Regions from separate parts of the Terribacillus saccharophilus genome, predicted to be linked through region 1. Evidence: riboswitches for the same ligand, from Rfam matches in the RefSeq annotation. Region 1 holds a riboswitch; the other holds the start of a gene.

Region 1 (8,198 bases):
CTTTCAACTTGTGCCTTTAATATTATTAATAATCAGTTACCAGTCTCGCCTGGTGAGATATTCTCAGATGTCGTTAAAATGTACTATCCAAAGAATGACATGGAGCATATCTTATTTTCTTCTCCTTTCCTATGGGAAGAGCTAGAAACTATTGACTTCCCGGAAAAAAAAGTCACTTGGCTTCTTGCTGTTCCTATATCTACAAAAGAGTACTTGTATGCTGACAAAGAAGGGACAGAAGCTCTGGAGGATTTATTTGAACAAAAAAATATTGATATCTTCGATTTAAATAGGAATTCTATTATTTAATACTCCGAAAACCAGTATCGATGCTATCTTATGAATAAAAAATAATCAAAAACCTCATGACACATGGTAAAAGTCATGAGGTTTTTAAAGTTATTTTAGATAGTTTTTCTTTTACCTCTCCCCCAATACAACCCAAACAACAAAACAAACCACACTGGGGTCAATAACAAAGCGGGACGCGTCTCATCAGCCACCAGCATAATAACAAGAACCCCCGCAAACAACGCCAGCACAGCATAATTCACAAACGGTGTAAACGGTGCTTTAAAAGTTGATTTCTTCTGCAATTCCGGACGTGTTTTCTCATATTTTATATGGCAAATAAGAATGATGCTCCAGACCCAAATAAAACAGATGGCACTAATGCTTGTGACAATTCCAAAGGCTTGTTCTGGTATGAGTTTGCTTAAGAGTGCTCCTACTGATACGACAATAGCAGATAGCCACAAAGCGTTCGCTGGGACGTGCTTTTTGTTCAGTTTAGCAAGCTGGGACGGTCCCTGGTTTTGCTTACTTAGATTAAATAAGGTGCGGCTTGTGGAGAACATGCCGCTATTCCCTGCTGATGCTGCGGATGTTAATACGACGAAGTTGATGATGCCTGCAGCGATCGGGATTCCTACTAGACTAAATGTCTTAACAAATGGACTTTCGGCTGCATTCAGCTCAGTCCATGGGTTTATCATTAATAGGATTAGTAGTGCTCCAACATAGAAAAATAAAATCCGTAAAGGTATTTTATTGATTGCTGATGGGATGTTCTTAGACGGATTAGCTGTTTCGGCAGCCGATACCCCGATTAATTCCACTCCCACATATGCAAAGACGACCATTTGGAAGGCAAGTAAGAAACCAGAGATTCCATTTGGAAATAGTCCGCCATGCTCCCACAGATTTGTAACTGATACGGTTCCTGCATCAGTCTTGAATCCGATCACCAGCAGTACAATGCCGATACCAATCAATGCTAGAATCGTAACTACCTTAATCAGGGCGAACCAAAACTCCAATTCTCCGAATAGCTTTACCGTCAATAAATTAAGCCCTAATAAAACGACTACACAGATAATTGCTGGTATCCATTGCGGAATATCAAACCAATAATTCACATACACCCCGACAGCAATTACATCCGCCATCGCTGTCATTATCCAGCAAAACCAATATGTCCATCCTGTCACAAACGATGCCCAAGGTCCAAGATAATCTTCGGCAATGTCTGTGATAGATTGATAGCCTGCTTTTGATAATAGCAGCTCCCCTAGCGCTCTCATCACGAAAAACAGTGCTATACCTACAATCAAATAAGCAAAGATGATCGAGGGTCCTGCCAGCTGTATCGCTTTCCCGGAACCTAAAAATAGTCCGGTACCAATCGTACCGCCAATGGCAATTAGCTGCACATGTCTGTTGGATAAGTCCCTCTTTAACTCTTGTTGTGCCAAATCTAGTTCCTCCTTCAATTTAACCCAATAAAAAAAGAGATTGGATGTTCTCCAATCTCTTGATCACAAGAATAACAAATACTATTGATCATGCTCGCGCAGCATAACACAAATACATATCCGATACTCTTCTGTCCGTTTGCCTGAGATTGTGAACCCTTCGGCGCCGCGTAAAAAGCGGTCTCTCCAGAAGCTGCTCCTGCTATAGTGTGATCCATAGCATTCATAGCTTTATTATTAAGTTATTTAGATTCTGTTGAATAGTGATTATTCTATTCCTTGTTAGATTTTTTGTCAAATCCAATTTTCATCTCAGCTGGTCATGAACGCTTACAGCTACATTTCAACATTTTAGATGCTGTTCACCAAGAATCCGCTAAACCCCTAAGATACATGTACCCTTCGATATTTTATCCAGGGCATATAATACCCTGTATCCTTAAATGATGGAGGTGAAGATATGTCAGTTGGACAATATCGTTCATTATGCCAAAGATATAGCGGTAAAGCAGTTGAAATTCGTTGCCATGACGGAAAAGTTCATAGAGGGATCATCCAGCGTGTAGACCGAGATCGTGTTTATTTGCAGCCTATGGGCCGCTCCAGAAATTTTGGCGGTTTCGGTTATGGAGGTTATGGAGGTTATGGCGGCGGTTTTGGCCGAGGCTTTGGCTTTGGTTTTGGAGTAGCCTTTGGAGCCATCGCAGGAATAGCCTTGCTTTCACTATTCTGGATCTAACTATATAACAGTTTCAATATAGATTTGTCATTGACAGCATGAAAAAGCCTGGAATTGGTGCAGCCGGGCTTTATTCATGTCCACATAGGCTCTTTACAAATCGCTGGCAATAACACTAGCATCAACAGCCAGCAAGCTCTTACTGGATAAGCTGTGTCTTCCCATATAGCTTTTTACTACATAATAGCCAGCACAATACCCAAGCATCTTCGGATAGTTTCGATAACCGAACAGAATGGCTCCATATTCATAATCCTGGCGCAAAAGCTGCTGCTTCGGAACAATATAATCAGACCACATCTTCTCGATTTTCTTATCCGAATAAAAGGATGCCCAGCTTGCAGTTAGTTCCTCCCCTAACCTCTCCCTAACAGCATTTTCAGCTATCCCTTCTAATACGATTGTATCCAGTAACGTGTACTTCTCTTCACTTTTATCAAAGCGATTCAGCCGGCATACATGGTTATACTCATGCGTAAATATTGCTTTTATCTCGTCTTCTGTATTTTCTGGTGAGATAAATAAAAAAAGCTTATCCTTGAATGCCAAACCAGATTTCCCGCCCAATTGCTTTTGAATCCATTTATTACGTTCATCTGATGGGAATATATAGATAGGTATATCTGGACCTTCCCACACCTTTTGCAGAAAAACCTCGTCCTGCTGCACGACTTCCCACACCTTATCTTCAAGCTGCTTCCTCTTCTTCTTTAACGGGCGGTACATGCCATGTCGTATGAAGTAATCATATATTTCTTCAGCAGAAGCATCAGTAAAAAGTTCTGTCAGCTTCTCGCATAATGTTATTGGATCCTCATAATGCTCAAGCAGCCATTCATCCGTTCTGATTACGCTCATTTTTCTCCCCCTAACAACACCAATTTATTCAGCATGAAGGCTATTGGCACAAAACTTTTCTCTATTCATAGCATATTGCAATGATGTCATACAAAGGCAGGGGTTACGTTTGAATTACACATATCTTGATTGCCTCGCACTATTTGGAGTCGGCGGCGCGCATCCCGGCGGACTGCAGTTAACAAAGAAAATTTTAGCTGAGGAAAAAATCAATGGCGATACAGCACTTCTCGAGGTTGGATGCGGTACCGGGCAGACTGCCGCCTATCTTGCACAGCAATACGGCTGCAGTGTTAGTGCCTTAGACAACAACAGCATCATGGTGGAGAAAGCCCGGCAAAGATTTTCATCCTTAGATCTCACGATTGATGCCAAAGTTGGAGACACAAGAAATCTCCCCTACCCAGATAAACATTTTGATATTGTTCTATCCGAATCCGTCATTTCCTTTACCAATCTTATTTCCACGCTTCCTGAGCTTAAAAGAGTGCTGAATTCGAACGGCCGTTTAATCGCAATCGAAACTGTACTAGAGCAAACAATCTCAGAAGAAGAACGTTCTCAGATTGTGGATTTTTACAACTTCCCGCAATTATTCACAGAGGATGAATGGGTGAAAGCTTTTAGAGATGGTGGATTTCAGCGAATCGATATAACAAAATATCAACCAGGCTTGGAACAGGTTGATGAACAGCATGCAGCTGATTATGCTCTATCCAAAACGATCGATGATGCATTGTTAGAGATATTGGGAAAACACGAGGAAATTATGCAGCAAAATAAAGATATACTGGGTTTTCGGATATTTAGATGCTGTTGATACAAAAAGAAGCTCAACGCTAAGATGTTGAGCTTCTTTTTCATATTATTAATCTAAGGATTATCAAATGTTATTTACCACCATTCAGCATTCCTTCTTGTGGTATTTCAAGCCTGAAATGCGTACCATTCGGTGAACTGTCTACTATATTGATATCCCCTAAATGTTCGATCATCGTCTTCTTCACAAAGGCTAGGCCTAATCCCATTCCTTGCTCTTTCTCTCCTAGTGAAATAAAGGGATCAAATACATTCAACCAGTTCTCAGGGTGTATACCCATCCCAGTGTCGATAAAGTGTATGATGATATTCCTATCGTCTATCTCTGTACTGATTGTTATCTTCTTTTCTAACCTGTTATCCGGGATTGCTTCCACGCTATTTTTGATCAGATTTATAAAGACTTGTTTTAAGTTTGTCCTATTCAGATAAACATTCAGTGGTGAATATATATTTATGAATTCCAACTGGATTTTGTTTTCTTGCAGCATTCCGGCTGTAAATTCAATAGACTCCCGGATTATTTTCGCAAGATCCTCTGTTTTATACATCAATGCAGACGACTTCATGTATGCCCTATAATTAACTGTCAGCTGCTCTAAATGGTCCGATGCATCACCTATCATTTTCAGTTTCCGTTTATCTCCCTCATCAAGAGAACCATTTTTGTCCATTATGCTTGAGAAACCTTTAATAATAGCGTTTGTATTTCTTACTTCATGAATCAAACTGCCAGTCAGCTGACCTGTGTAGTCTAGTTTTTTCTGTTTTTCCATTAATTCATGAGAATGAATCTTCAAATCTGCATTCAACTTAACAAAAATGTGCATGTTTGCCACTGAAAATAGAATGACACCGATGCTGCTAGTAAGAACGCCAGTTAATGGGAAAAAGTTCAGAATTCCTGGTATGACCAGCAGCAATGCATTGAATGAAAAACCCATGAGGAAGTTCTTAAAGTACGAGTTTCGAATTCTCTTTGACAATACAGGCATAACGATTAGGAAAAATACAATGATAGCCATGTGTATGAGATACACCCAAAATAATGGCCCATAATCAGGAAAATAGTAAACACCAGTATACCTTTCTTGGGTAACAGTCAATCCTTTTATTCCTAAGTCCGTCCAATTTATCACATATACGATAGCACTCCATATAGTGAAGCCAATCAGTGCTTTTTTGGTGAAAAAAGCATAAGATACATTCGTCAGCCAATTCGCCTTTTTCACCATTGATGGTTGGTCTTTGATAATCCGGTAAGCTACATATAATACAATAGGGAGACCGAATGTCGGCCCCGCACGAAACAGCTTAAAGAGAAATAGAATCGTATCTTCTGACAGAACATCCTTAAAATAAAGAACTCCGATATCCAACTGCCATATGGTGATCAGGATCATATATATGATCATTCCTGTCGACAGCTTTGTTTCGTTATAAACTTTGCTCATGCTCAATGCTAAAAACAATGGCAGTAAACCAATGGCACATATTAATATACCAATAATCATACCTGCTAACCCCTAACTGTTGAAATCCACATTATGGATTTGACTGTGCTCGTTTGTACAAAGTAATGTGGATTCCATTACACGAATTAGGAGCTATCACAAATAACTTTAGCTACTATTCTCATATATTCCTTCATAACTTATGCCCATACATTATAGCAGATGTCCATCCGTTTAAATCGCATATTCAGATGCAAATAAAACTAAAAGAAGCTCAACATTACGAAGTTGAGCTTCTCTTTCATAGATGAAAATCTGATTATCTAAGCATTATCTAATCGATATTCGATAGGTTTTTGATAGTTACCACCATTTAGCATACCTTCTTGCGGTATTTCAAGCTTAAAATGCGTGCCATGCGGCGAGCTTTCAACTATATTTATATCTCCTAAGTGCTCAATCATCATTTTCTTCACAAAGGGAAGACCCAATCCCATCCCCCGCTTTTTATTTCCTAATGAGATGAATGGATCAAATACACTTACCCAGTTATCTTTGGGTATGCCCTTACCAGTGTCGATAAAGTGTATGATGATATTTTTATCATCGATCTCTGTGCTGATAGTTATCTTCTTCTCCGGCTTGTCTTCCGGCATTGCCTCCACACTATTCTTGATCAAATTGATAAAGACTTGTTTTAAGTTTGTCCTATTCAGATACACATTCAGAGGCGAATATGTATTAGTGAACTGCAGTTCCACCTTGTCTTCTTGGAGCATCCCAGCTGAAAATTCAATAGACTCTGTGATAATTTCCACTAGATCCTCTGTTTTAAAAGGTAATGAAGAGGCCTTCATGTAGGCACTATAATTGTCTGTCAGTTGATCCAGATGTTGGGATGATTTACATATCATCTCCAAGGTTTGCTTATCTCTTTCCGTTAAGTCGTAGCTATTGTTCAGCAACCTTGAGAAACTCTTAATAATAGCATTTGTGTTCTTTACTTCATGAATCAGGCTGCCAGTGAGCTGACCTGTATAATCTAGTTTTTTCTGTTTTTCCATTAATTCATAAGAATGTATTTTCAAATCCACATTAAATTTAACGAAGATATGTATGCTTCCCACTGAAAAGATGATGACACCAATACTGCTTGTAAGAAGACCAGTTAACGGAATGAAATTTAGAGCTCCTAGTACAATTAGCACCAATGCGTTGAATGAAAAACCCATAAGGAAATTTTTAAAATGTGAGTTCCGAATTCTCAATGACAATACACATACGACTAACAAGAAAAATACAATAGCAGCCATATGCAGAAAATAGACCCATAATAGCGGTCCATACTCAGGAAAGTAGTGATTACTAGTAAATCTTGCATTGGCAACACCCAAACCAGTTATGCCTAAGTTCGTCCAACTAATGAAGTATACCGCCATACTCCATATAGTGAAGCCAATAAGTGCCTTTTTAGTAAAAAGAGCATAAGACATTTTCGTAAGCCAATTCGTTTTTTCCGTTACGGATGGTTGATTATTGATGATCCAGTAAGCCATATACAATACCGTGGGCAGGATAAAAGTTGACCCTCCATGAAACAGCTTGAACAGAAATAGAACAATATCTTCTGACAAAACATCCTTAAAATAAAGAACTCCAATATCTAACTGCCAGATTGTGATTAGGATCATACAAATAATCATCCCTACCGACAACTTTGTTTCATTGTACACTTTGCTTATGCTCAACGCTAAAAACAATGGCAGCAATCCAATGGCACATATTACTATACCAATAATCATTCCGACTAACCCCTAACTGCTTGATATCCACATCATGGATTATTTTTTATATATACGTTACGTACGTTATGTCTGATCGTAACGTCCATTACCAGGTCTTTAAGCCTGCCACATCATGAATCTATCCTCTTATATCCGTTCAACCACAGTGAATCATTTTACCTATATATTATAGCAACATATTTCATAAAGCAGTGGCTTTATGACATAGAAAAACACATTTGTAAATAATTACCTCAAACTATTTACAATAAGAACTGATAGAAAATCAATTCTCCATAATCAGCATCTCATGCAGCCTCTCGTCAAAATCAGGTTCTATTTCTGCAAAATTTGGGTACTGTTAAGAAGCAGAATTCCATAAATCTTGTGAACCCTCTTTCGAAATACTCACCTATTGCTTTTGTATATCCCCATGAAAGGATTAGCTTTATTTACACTTTCGCAATACAAGAACCTTATTATTCTCTTGCTAAAGGTGGCTGTATAAATGACATATGTTTTATTGATCCTTGGTTTTGTGCTCTTAATTAAAGGGGCTGACTTTTTTGTAGATGGTGCTTCAAAAATTGCGGCTTCGTTGAAGATTTCTCCTTTGTTAATTGGATTGACAATCGTGGCGATGGGAACTAGCGCCCCAGAGGCCACTGTCAGTATCGTTGCAGCATTGGAGGGCAGTGCTGGCGTAGCTGTTGGTAATGTTGTAGGAAGCAATATCTTTAATATTACCTTTGTCGTTGGACTCGCTGCGGTCATTTTTCCGCTGACGGTT
Region 2 (8,198 bases), 800 kb from region 1:
AAGCTGCCTGGTGGTGTCAAGAATCCTAGAGACAATGGGTTACTTGAGACAACCATCATCGCTTTTGGCTGAGTATCTATGATTTTACGAATATCTGCTAACGGTTCGACCTGTCCGAAGAAGTTCGGATATTGCACGATAACACTTGCCGTATCTGCGTCTATTGCTTCTTCCAATGCTTGTAAGTCTGTCAAGCCATCCTTATGTGGAACTGTGACAATTTCTAAATGCTGTCCTCTTCCGTATGAATCGATCACCTGACGAGATTCTGGATGTACAGCTTCGGATACGACAATTTTCTTCTTCCTCGTATGACCAGCACTTAGTGTTGCTGCTTCCGCCAATGCAGTTCCGCCATCATACATAGAACTATTCGCTACATCCATTCCAGTCAGCTCAGCTATCATGGTCTGGAATTCAAAGATTGCCTGCAGCTCTCCTTGAGAAATTTCAGGCTGATAGGGCGTATACGCTGTATAGAATTCAGATCTTGAGATAACATGATCCACAATTGAAGGGATGTAATGATCGTATACACCCGCTCCAAGGAAGGAAGCATGTGTCTTCATCGTCACATTCCGACTTGCCAAAGCAGCGAGTTCAGCCTTCAGTTCACCTTCACTTTTCGGCTCTTTAATCTGAAGCGGTCCCTTCAAGCGAACTTCTTCCGGAATATCAGAAAAAAGCTCCTCCGTGTCTTTCACGCCTATCGTTTGAAGCATTTCTTCTTTGTCTTGCTCTGTCATCGGTAAGTACCTGAAATCCATGCTGTATCCTCCTTCTATTTCCGTTTATAGAATGGTGTTGCAACAACCTTGGCCTGTAGCCTTTTCTTTCGGATCTGCACGTCCACAATACTGCCTTCCTCGGCAGCGTCAACTTGTACGAGCGCAAGCCCGATATAACTATCCAATGTTGGTGACTTCGTTCCTGTCGTTACCTCACCGATTTGTTCTTCCCCGCTGAAGATTGGATATCCATGGCGCGGTATCCCTTTTTCCAGCATTTCAATGCCGACAAGCTTGCGCTTCGTTCCGTTCTCTTTTTGCTTCTTCAAGGTCTCTTTACCGATGAAATCGGCAGACTTGTTCGTTTTCACTGCAAATCCAATACCTGCCTCGATTGGAGTAATATCCTTCGACAGTTCATTACCATACAAAGGCAGATTGGCTTCAAAGCGTAATGTATCCCTTGCACCCAATCCAATAGGCTGAAGATTGTATGCTTGGCCTTTTTCCAGCAAAAGCTCCCAAACAGCTTTACCGCTTTCAGCTGGCCCATAAATTTCAAAGCCATCTTCACCAGTGTAGCCAGTACGTGAGACAAGAAAATCTCCTTTTGCACCTTTCAGCTGCACTGGATAAGCGAATCGGAAAAATGAAATTTCCGACAATTTCTCGTCTGTTACCTGCTGCAGGATTTGTTCCGCATGAGGTCCTTGCAGGGCAACCTGCATGTATGACGCCGATTTATTTTCGATGGTAACACCTTCTCTTTTATGAGAAAGCAGCCATTCGAAATCCTTTTCTGTATTGCTGGCATTCACAACCAATAAATAACGGTTCTCCTCCAGCATATAAACGATTAAATCGTCTACAGTTCCGCCATCCTTATAACACATTACACTGTACTGCGCTTTATTCGGAACGAGCAGTTCAATGTCATTTGTCAGGACAAATTGCAGGAAGTCTTTGCTCGCTGGTCCTTCAACTAAAATCTCACCCATATGGGAAACATCGAAAAGCCCGGCTGCTTGCCGCACTGCATGATGTTCTTCCTGGATGCTGCTGAAATGGACTGGCAGTTCCCATCCGCCGAAATCGATCGTCTTGCTGTTAGCCTGATAAGCAGGATAAAGCGGGGTTCTTCTCAACTCACTCATCATCTTGCTCCTCTCTTATGTACCTCGCAACAAAAAACAGAGCCACCTCGAAAAAGCTTTGAGGGGCTCTGTCCATTTACCAGAAAGTTTCTTATCGTCCTTGGACCATAGTTGCTTCTTGGGTGGCTTCTACTACGGAAGCACTCTCCAGAGTTGCGTCCTGTTGGAGTTCTTTTGCCTGAGAGATTCACTCAATATTTGCTCCTTCGGCGCCGCATATAGCGGTCTCTCCTCCAACATTCACTCGCGGATTATGAAATTGTAAAACGCGGGCATACTAACAGACAATCAACCTATAAAAAAGCAAAATCCAAACATTTTAATAAAAAATATTAATAATGTCTGGTTTCAGCCTCATTATAACATAACATTTTTAGAATGTGTCTATCTTTTTCAGCTTTTTAAATGAAACTCCGAAGAATAAGGAGATGAAATCACTATGCAGGTGCATATAAAAGATGATAAACCTTTCATCGACATGATGGATGATGTGTTGCAGCAAGAAGGAGAAAAAGCATCTTGGGAGCATTTCCAAATGGCGTATACAGCGGCCAAAGAAACGAATATTGATACGTTTACCGGGTTGGTTGCTCCCGGATATTTGCCACATATGACCTTCCATCCCCATCAGCTGGAAGCAAGCAGGCGAGTTGTGGAAGAAATGAACGGACGCGCCATTTTGGCAGATGAAGTTGGTCTTGGGAAGACAATCGAAGCAGGTCTCGTATTGAAAGAATTGATGATTCGCGGCTTGGTGAAAAAAGTACTCCTGCTCGTACCGGCGTCTCTTGTCAACCAATGGGTTAACGAATTGAACTCTAAATTCCATATACCAGCCGCTTCTCAGCGAAAGCAATATATTTGGGAGCACTATGATGTGATTGTCTCTTCCATTGATTTGGCAAAGCGCTCTCCTCACAGGGAAATCATCCTGGAGCAGGACTATGATTTCGTGCTAATCGATGAGGCTCATAAACTGAAAAACAGCCAGACAAAAAATTATGCTTTTATCCAGTCACTTAAAAAGAAATATTGTCTGCTGCTGACCGCTACACCTGTCCAAAACAAACTGAGTGATATTTATAATCTCGTATCCTTGCTTAAGCCTGGTTACCTTGGAAGCTATAAGCAATTCAAAGATACATATGGAGATGATCGAAGAGATGCAGAAGAGCATCATTATTTAAAAGAGCTCATACGCAAAGTGATGGTACGCAACCGACGTGAAGAAACAGGACTGCAATGGACAAAGCGAAAAGTGGAAACGATTTGGATTGATTTCACCGAACAAGAGCGGCAAGTGTATGAGAATATGCAAGATTCCACTAGCGCTGCAGCGACTTTCGCTAAAATAACTTTACTACGAGAGTTATGCAGCTCCAGGGAAGCAGCTTACTTGTCTATGAAAAAAATGGTGGAGGAAAACCCGGAAACCGGTAATACTTATTTGCCTGTGATGAAAGAAATTGAAAAGCTACCGCAGCACAGCAAGGCACTGAAAGTGGTAGAGCTGATCAAAGCTGCCCCACCGGGAGAAAAGTTCATCATCTTCACAGAATATCGGGCCACGCAATTTTACTTGCAATGGACGCTAAAGCAGCATGACATATCATCCGTTCCATTCCGAGGCGGCTTCAAGGCCGGTAAAAAAGATTGGATGCGCGAGCTCTTCGAAAAACACGCACAAGTTCTGATTGCAACAGAAGCTGGCGGCGAAGGTATCAACCTTCAATTTTGCAGCAACATGATTAACTACGATTTGCCTTGGAATCCAATGCGACTGGAGCAGCGCATCGGCCGGATTCATCGTTTTGGTCAGAAAAAGGATGTGCAAATCTTTAATTTTGCCGTACGCAATACACTCGAAGCACACATTTTGGAATTGCTTTATAAGAAAATTAACCTATTCGAGCGGGTGATCGGAAATCTCGATCATATCTTAGCCGAACTGCAAGTGTCTGATGTAGAAAAAGAAATCAAACGAATTTTCGCCGACTCCCGTTCCGAAGGAGAAATTAAAGTGAAATTGGATAATCTGACTGCGGTTATAACCGAGACAGGTGAACAGCTGGAAAGGGATAAATTACATGGATAGACACACACTCCATCAGTTTCTGAGGAAATTTTTCCTATCAAATGGCTGTCAGCTGTTAGAGGAAAAAGAAGGGTTGCTCCGGTTTCTTCTGACTCCAGAACTGGATGAAGAATTAATGAATCGGCCGTTTTATTGGCGTTATAAGAAAAGACTTGGTCAGGAAGGTGATCCAATGGAGCTAGCCCTCCTGACTGACCCTAATGAGACAGCAGAGAAAGCTGAACATATTCATTTTGGCAGTCCTCGTCTGCATAAGATCTTCCGTCTCATTCGTAACTCCGCTCAAGTTGCTCGTCTTTATGAAAAGGTGGACACTGCTTCACGAACACCGTTGTATCCGTGGCTCATCCGTAATTTAAGCGTGCATTTTTCAGGTGAACGCAAACGTACAGAAACACATTCTGTTGGATTACAGCTATTGAATGGGCAGCTGGCAACCGATTGGATGGAAAACTTTTCTCAAGTGGAATTCAAACAGCAAATCAGTGATCAATGTTATTGCCTCTCCCCTATCATCCGATATCAGAGCGGCTACCAGCGTATCAGTAGCTATATGCATACTTATCTGGATACTATCGATGATAGCTGGGTGAAGGAAACAGCAGAAACGCTCAAAAAAGAAGAAGATTTACTGGCGCATTTTTTCGATCAAAGCGCTCAGGAAGAGCTCGAACCGGAAATCCAAGAAGAAAGAGCTGCATTGTACAAGAATGAGCTCGATGCAGTTCATAAAAGACTAATCCCATCCATTCAAATGGAAACAATCAATGCAGGCATCTTCTATCTCTCTGAAGAAACTGCGCGAAAACTGCTCCATAAAAAAGAGGCCTGATCATGTTCAGGCCTCTTACTTTTTACGACTACGGAAGAACAGCTTGAAAGCAAATGGCAGAACACCAAACCACTTTCCGTGCAGCTGGTGTTTTTCTTTTTCCTTCTGTTTCTTTTCTTGCTTTGGTGCATCCATCTTTTTCACCAGCTCCTGCGTTACGAATCGGAAATAATCATTCGAAGACATGTGTTACAGCCTCCTCTTACTTTTACTTGTAGCGTAGCCAATTTCATTTCTTTCCATACAATTTGTATTAAGAAAGCTGTCTTAATGGGGAGAAATCTTTTTTACACGCCAAAGCATTTCTGATTCCTGTTTTTTCGAAGTATGACTGCTGTCATGAACTTATAGTATTGTAACTGCAAAGGAGGTGATATAAGTGCTGGAGAGCCCTTCAGTTTTTGCTGCAAATTTGATGGAAGAAGCGATACAGCAACAAGCATCTGACATTCATTTTACGCCAGAAGAAGACGAAACAAGCGTTTTTGTCCGGATACACGGAAAACGTGTCCTTCATAGCCACTTATCGACTCCGAGCTTTCGCAAGCTCATTGCATACTATAAATTCGTAAGTGGCATGGATATCGGCGAAATGCAAAAACCTCAGGATGGTGCAATGCCGTTTTCGTACAAAGGACAAAAGCAATATTCACTTCGTCTTTCAACTCTGCCGCTCAAGCAAACAGAAAGTTTGGCAATACGCATACTTCCCCAAAGTGAAGCTCCCTTGCTCGACCAGCTGTTTTTGTTTCGGTTTCAAATAAGTTTACTGCGGCAGATTTTAATGGAAAGTACAGGAATTCTTTTGTTTACAGGTCCGACCGGCAGCGGGAAAACAACGACAATGTATAGCATCCTGCAGGATTTGTTGCGTATCAAAGCATGTCAGGCTATCACTTTGGAGGATCCGATTGAAAAAAGAATGGAAAATATGCTGCAGGTGCAAGTGAATGAGAAGGCCGGCCTTACGTATCAAGCAGGTTTAAAAGCAGCACTGCGGCATGATCCAGACGTGCTGATGATTGGAGAGATTCGCGATGAATCCACAGCCAGTTTTGCCTTTGAAACAGCAAGGACTGGACATCTTGTCATCAGTACCCTCCACGCTAAGAATGCTGCAGGTGCCATTCACCGCTTAAAGGAAATGGGAATACCTATAGCTGACTTGCAGCATACGTTAATTGGTGTTGCTTCGCTAGAACTTCTTCCTATTACAAAGCCCCACCCAACACGTGCTGCGATTATGGAGCTGGCCGATTCTGTGCAAATCAGCCGTCTGCTGAAAGCTAACAAAACGTCTTTCCTGACATTCGAGAAACTTAGGAGGAAGGCCTATGCATATGGCTTTATCACGAAAGAGAATTATCAGGTTCAGGAAGGAAGACAAACTGCTGTCTATGGAACAGCAGATGCTTTTCCTCCAGCAGCTTCATCGGCTCAGAACACAAGGATATGATATGGCTCGCTCTTTGGACTTTCTTCACTGGCAACCGCAATGGCAAGCGGCAACCCAAAAACTACAAGAAGGTCTCCGACAAGGTTTAAGGCTGGATGAGGCCTTTTCACACGCCCGATTCTCATCAATAATCGTCATCCATTTTTATGTGGCACATCATGACGGAAACTTGGAAGATGCATTGGCAAGAAGCTACACAACTATGCAGAAGCAAATGCAGCAGCTTGCCAAGTTTAAGAAGGTCACCCGTTACCCCGTTTTTCTTTTATTCAGTATTCTGCTTCTGCTGCTGTTTGTGAAGCTCTACGTATATCCTTCATTTTTATCTCTATTTGCTTATTCCGCAGACTCTGCAAACCTTCTCCACTTTTTCTCCAAACTGGTGAATGTACTTTTATATACCAGCTTACTTCTTGGTGTTATTGGTATCAGTCTATATTTTCTTCAAGGATATTTCCAAAAACGCTGGCCCTCAGCAAAGAAACGCTATTATTTAGAGCGCATACCTGTTGTTCGTACTGTGGCCCGTACAAGGACAAGTTTTCAGTTCGCTATTCAGCTTGGTAATCTTCTTTCGGCAGGGCTCTCACTGTATGAAAGTCTCCAGCTCTTATCCAAACAGCAATATCACGACATACTGCAGTTGTACAGCAGTATCTTACTATCTCAGTTATCCTCCGGCTATTCATTGAAAGAATGTCTGACCGGTTTCCCGCTGCTTGATGCCCAGCTTCAAAGTATTTTGGTGAAAGAAAATGATGTGTCGTCACAATCTGAGGATTTGCTGATGTATGCGGAGATCATGACGACTAGAATGGAAGATCGGACAAAATCAATTCTCTTTCTGCTTCAGCCTATTTTGCTCTGTATCATGGCCCTGTGCATCATCATTGTCTATCTATCTTTGCTCCTTCCAATGTTCCAAATGGTCCATACATTATAGAAAGAGGTAATCTGATGCGAAATGAAAAAGGTTTCACTTTAATTGAAATGCTTATCGTCTTGCTTGTTATTTCGGTGCTAATGATTCTTGTTGTACCAAATCTAGCTGATAAGAATGACCGCGTCCAAACACAGGGCTGTGACGCCCTTTTAAAATTAGCTGAAAGCCAAGTACAAACATATAAGATTGACAACGGTACCACCCCAACCTCCATTGCGCAGCTCCAAGACGGCTATTTAACCGAGACAACATGTCAGGGTGGAAAGCGTTCCTTGGTACTAAGTCCTGGAGGCGAGGTTTCTTTGACGAATGCATCAGGTTCATAAAGAAAAAGGTTTTAGTTTGATTGAATTGATAATTGTACTAGGACTTGCTTCTCTTCTCATCAGCATAGGCACAGGAGTATATTCGCACTTACTAGTAGAAGCAGAAGCGAAACAATTTAAAAAGCGACTGGAACAAGACCTGCTTTATTTGCAGCAATACACGCAGTTTGACAGGTCAGCTAAGCTCTACCTAGAGGATGATAAATATCAGATCTCTTCAAGCAGACTGAAGAAGGTTCTTTTAGTCCAGGAGATTCCAGAAGGATATACAATCAAGATTTATCCTAACGCAATGTCCTTTGGCTTTAATCAAACAGGTACAGCACTATCTCCGGGTAATTTCACTATACACACACCTGCTGGAACCGATAAGCTTGTATTTCCACTTGGCAAAGGGCGAGGCCGTTATGAAGACACCAGATAATCAAGATGGTTTTCTTCTGTTGGAGGCTTTGTTCAGTTTCGCTATGTTCCTTCTTCTATGTACGTTGCTGCTGCCGTTATGGATTGACGTTAAAAAGGAACATTATATCCAGGAAAAACGAACATTTTATTACAGTCTGCTGCAAAATGAACTCGCAAAATCAACACCAAAGGATCAAGAGATTAAAGACGATAAGCTATCTATTGCAATAAAATTCAGTGTCGAGGATGGTCTTAAAAA

Evidence for each region. A riboswitch is a leader RNA that binds a small molecule or an ion and turns the genes downstream of it on or off. The one in region 1 is predicted to bind glycine.
Region 2: another riboswitch for glycine. It lies ahead of gcvT (glycine cleavage system aminomethyltransferase GcvT); the one in region 1 lies ahead of GZ22_RS12795 (amino acid permease).

What each region holds. Positions count from the first base shown of each region.
Region 1 covers NZ_CP008876.1:2,528,380-2,536,577, reverse strand. Annotated here, with positions in the region: gene GZ22_RS12800 (suppressor of fused domain protein) at 1-309, shown strand, start outside; gene GZ22_RS12795 (amino acid permease) at 405-1,754, opposite strand; glycine riboswitch at 1,876-1,954, opposite strand; gene GZ22_RS12790 (hypothetical protein) at 2,215-2,493, shown strand; gene GZ22_RS12785 (DUF2268 domain-containing putative Zn-dependent protease) at 2,587-3,351, opposite strand; gene GZ22_RS12780 (class I SAM-dependent methyltransferase) at 3,461-4,171, shown strand; gene GZ22_RS12775 (sensor histidine kinase) at 4,242-5,684, opposite strand; gene GZ22_RS12770 (sensor histidine kinase) at 5,948-7,426, opposite strand; gene GZ22_RS12765 (calcium/sodium antiporter) at 7,917-8,198, shown strand, end outside.
Region 2 covers NZ_CP008876.1:1,732,365-1,740,562, forward strand. Annotated here, with positions in the region: gene gcvPA (aminomethyl-transferring glycine dehydrogenase subunit GcvPA) at 1-767, opposite strand, end outside; gene gcvT (glycine cleavage system aminomethyltransferase GcvT) at 782-1,882, opposite strand; glycine riboswitch at 1,949-2,035, opposite strand; glycine riboswitch at 2,039-2,126, opposite strand; gene GZ22_RS08745 (DEAD/DEAH box helicase) at 2,322-3,977, shown strand; gene GZ22_RS08750 (YqhG family protein) at 3,970-4,809, shown strand; gene GZ22_RS18240 (YqzE family protein) at 4,825-4,995, opposite strand; gene comGA (competence type IV pilus ATPase ComGA) at 5,189-6,265, shown strand; gene GZ22_RS08760 (type II secretion system F family protein) at 6,207-7,208, shown strand; gene comGC (competence type IV pilus major pilin ComGC) at 7,223-7,534, shown strand; gene GZ22_RS08770 (type II secretion system protein) at 7,518-7,958, shown strand; gene GZ22_RS08775 (hypothetical protein) at 7,942-8,198, shown strand, end outside.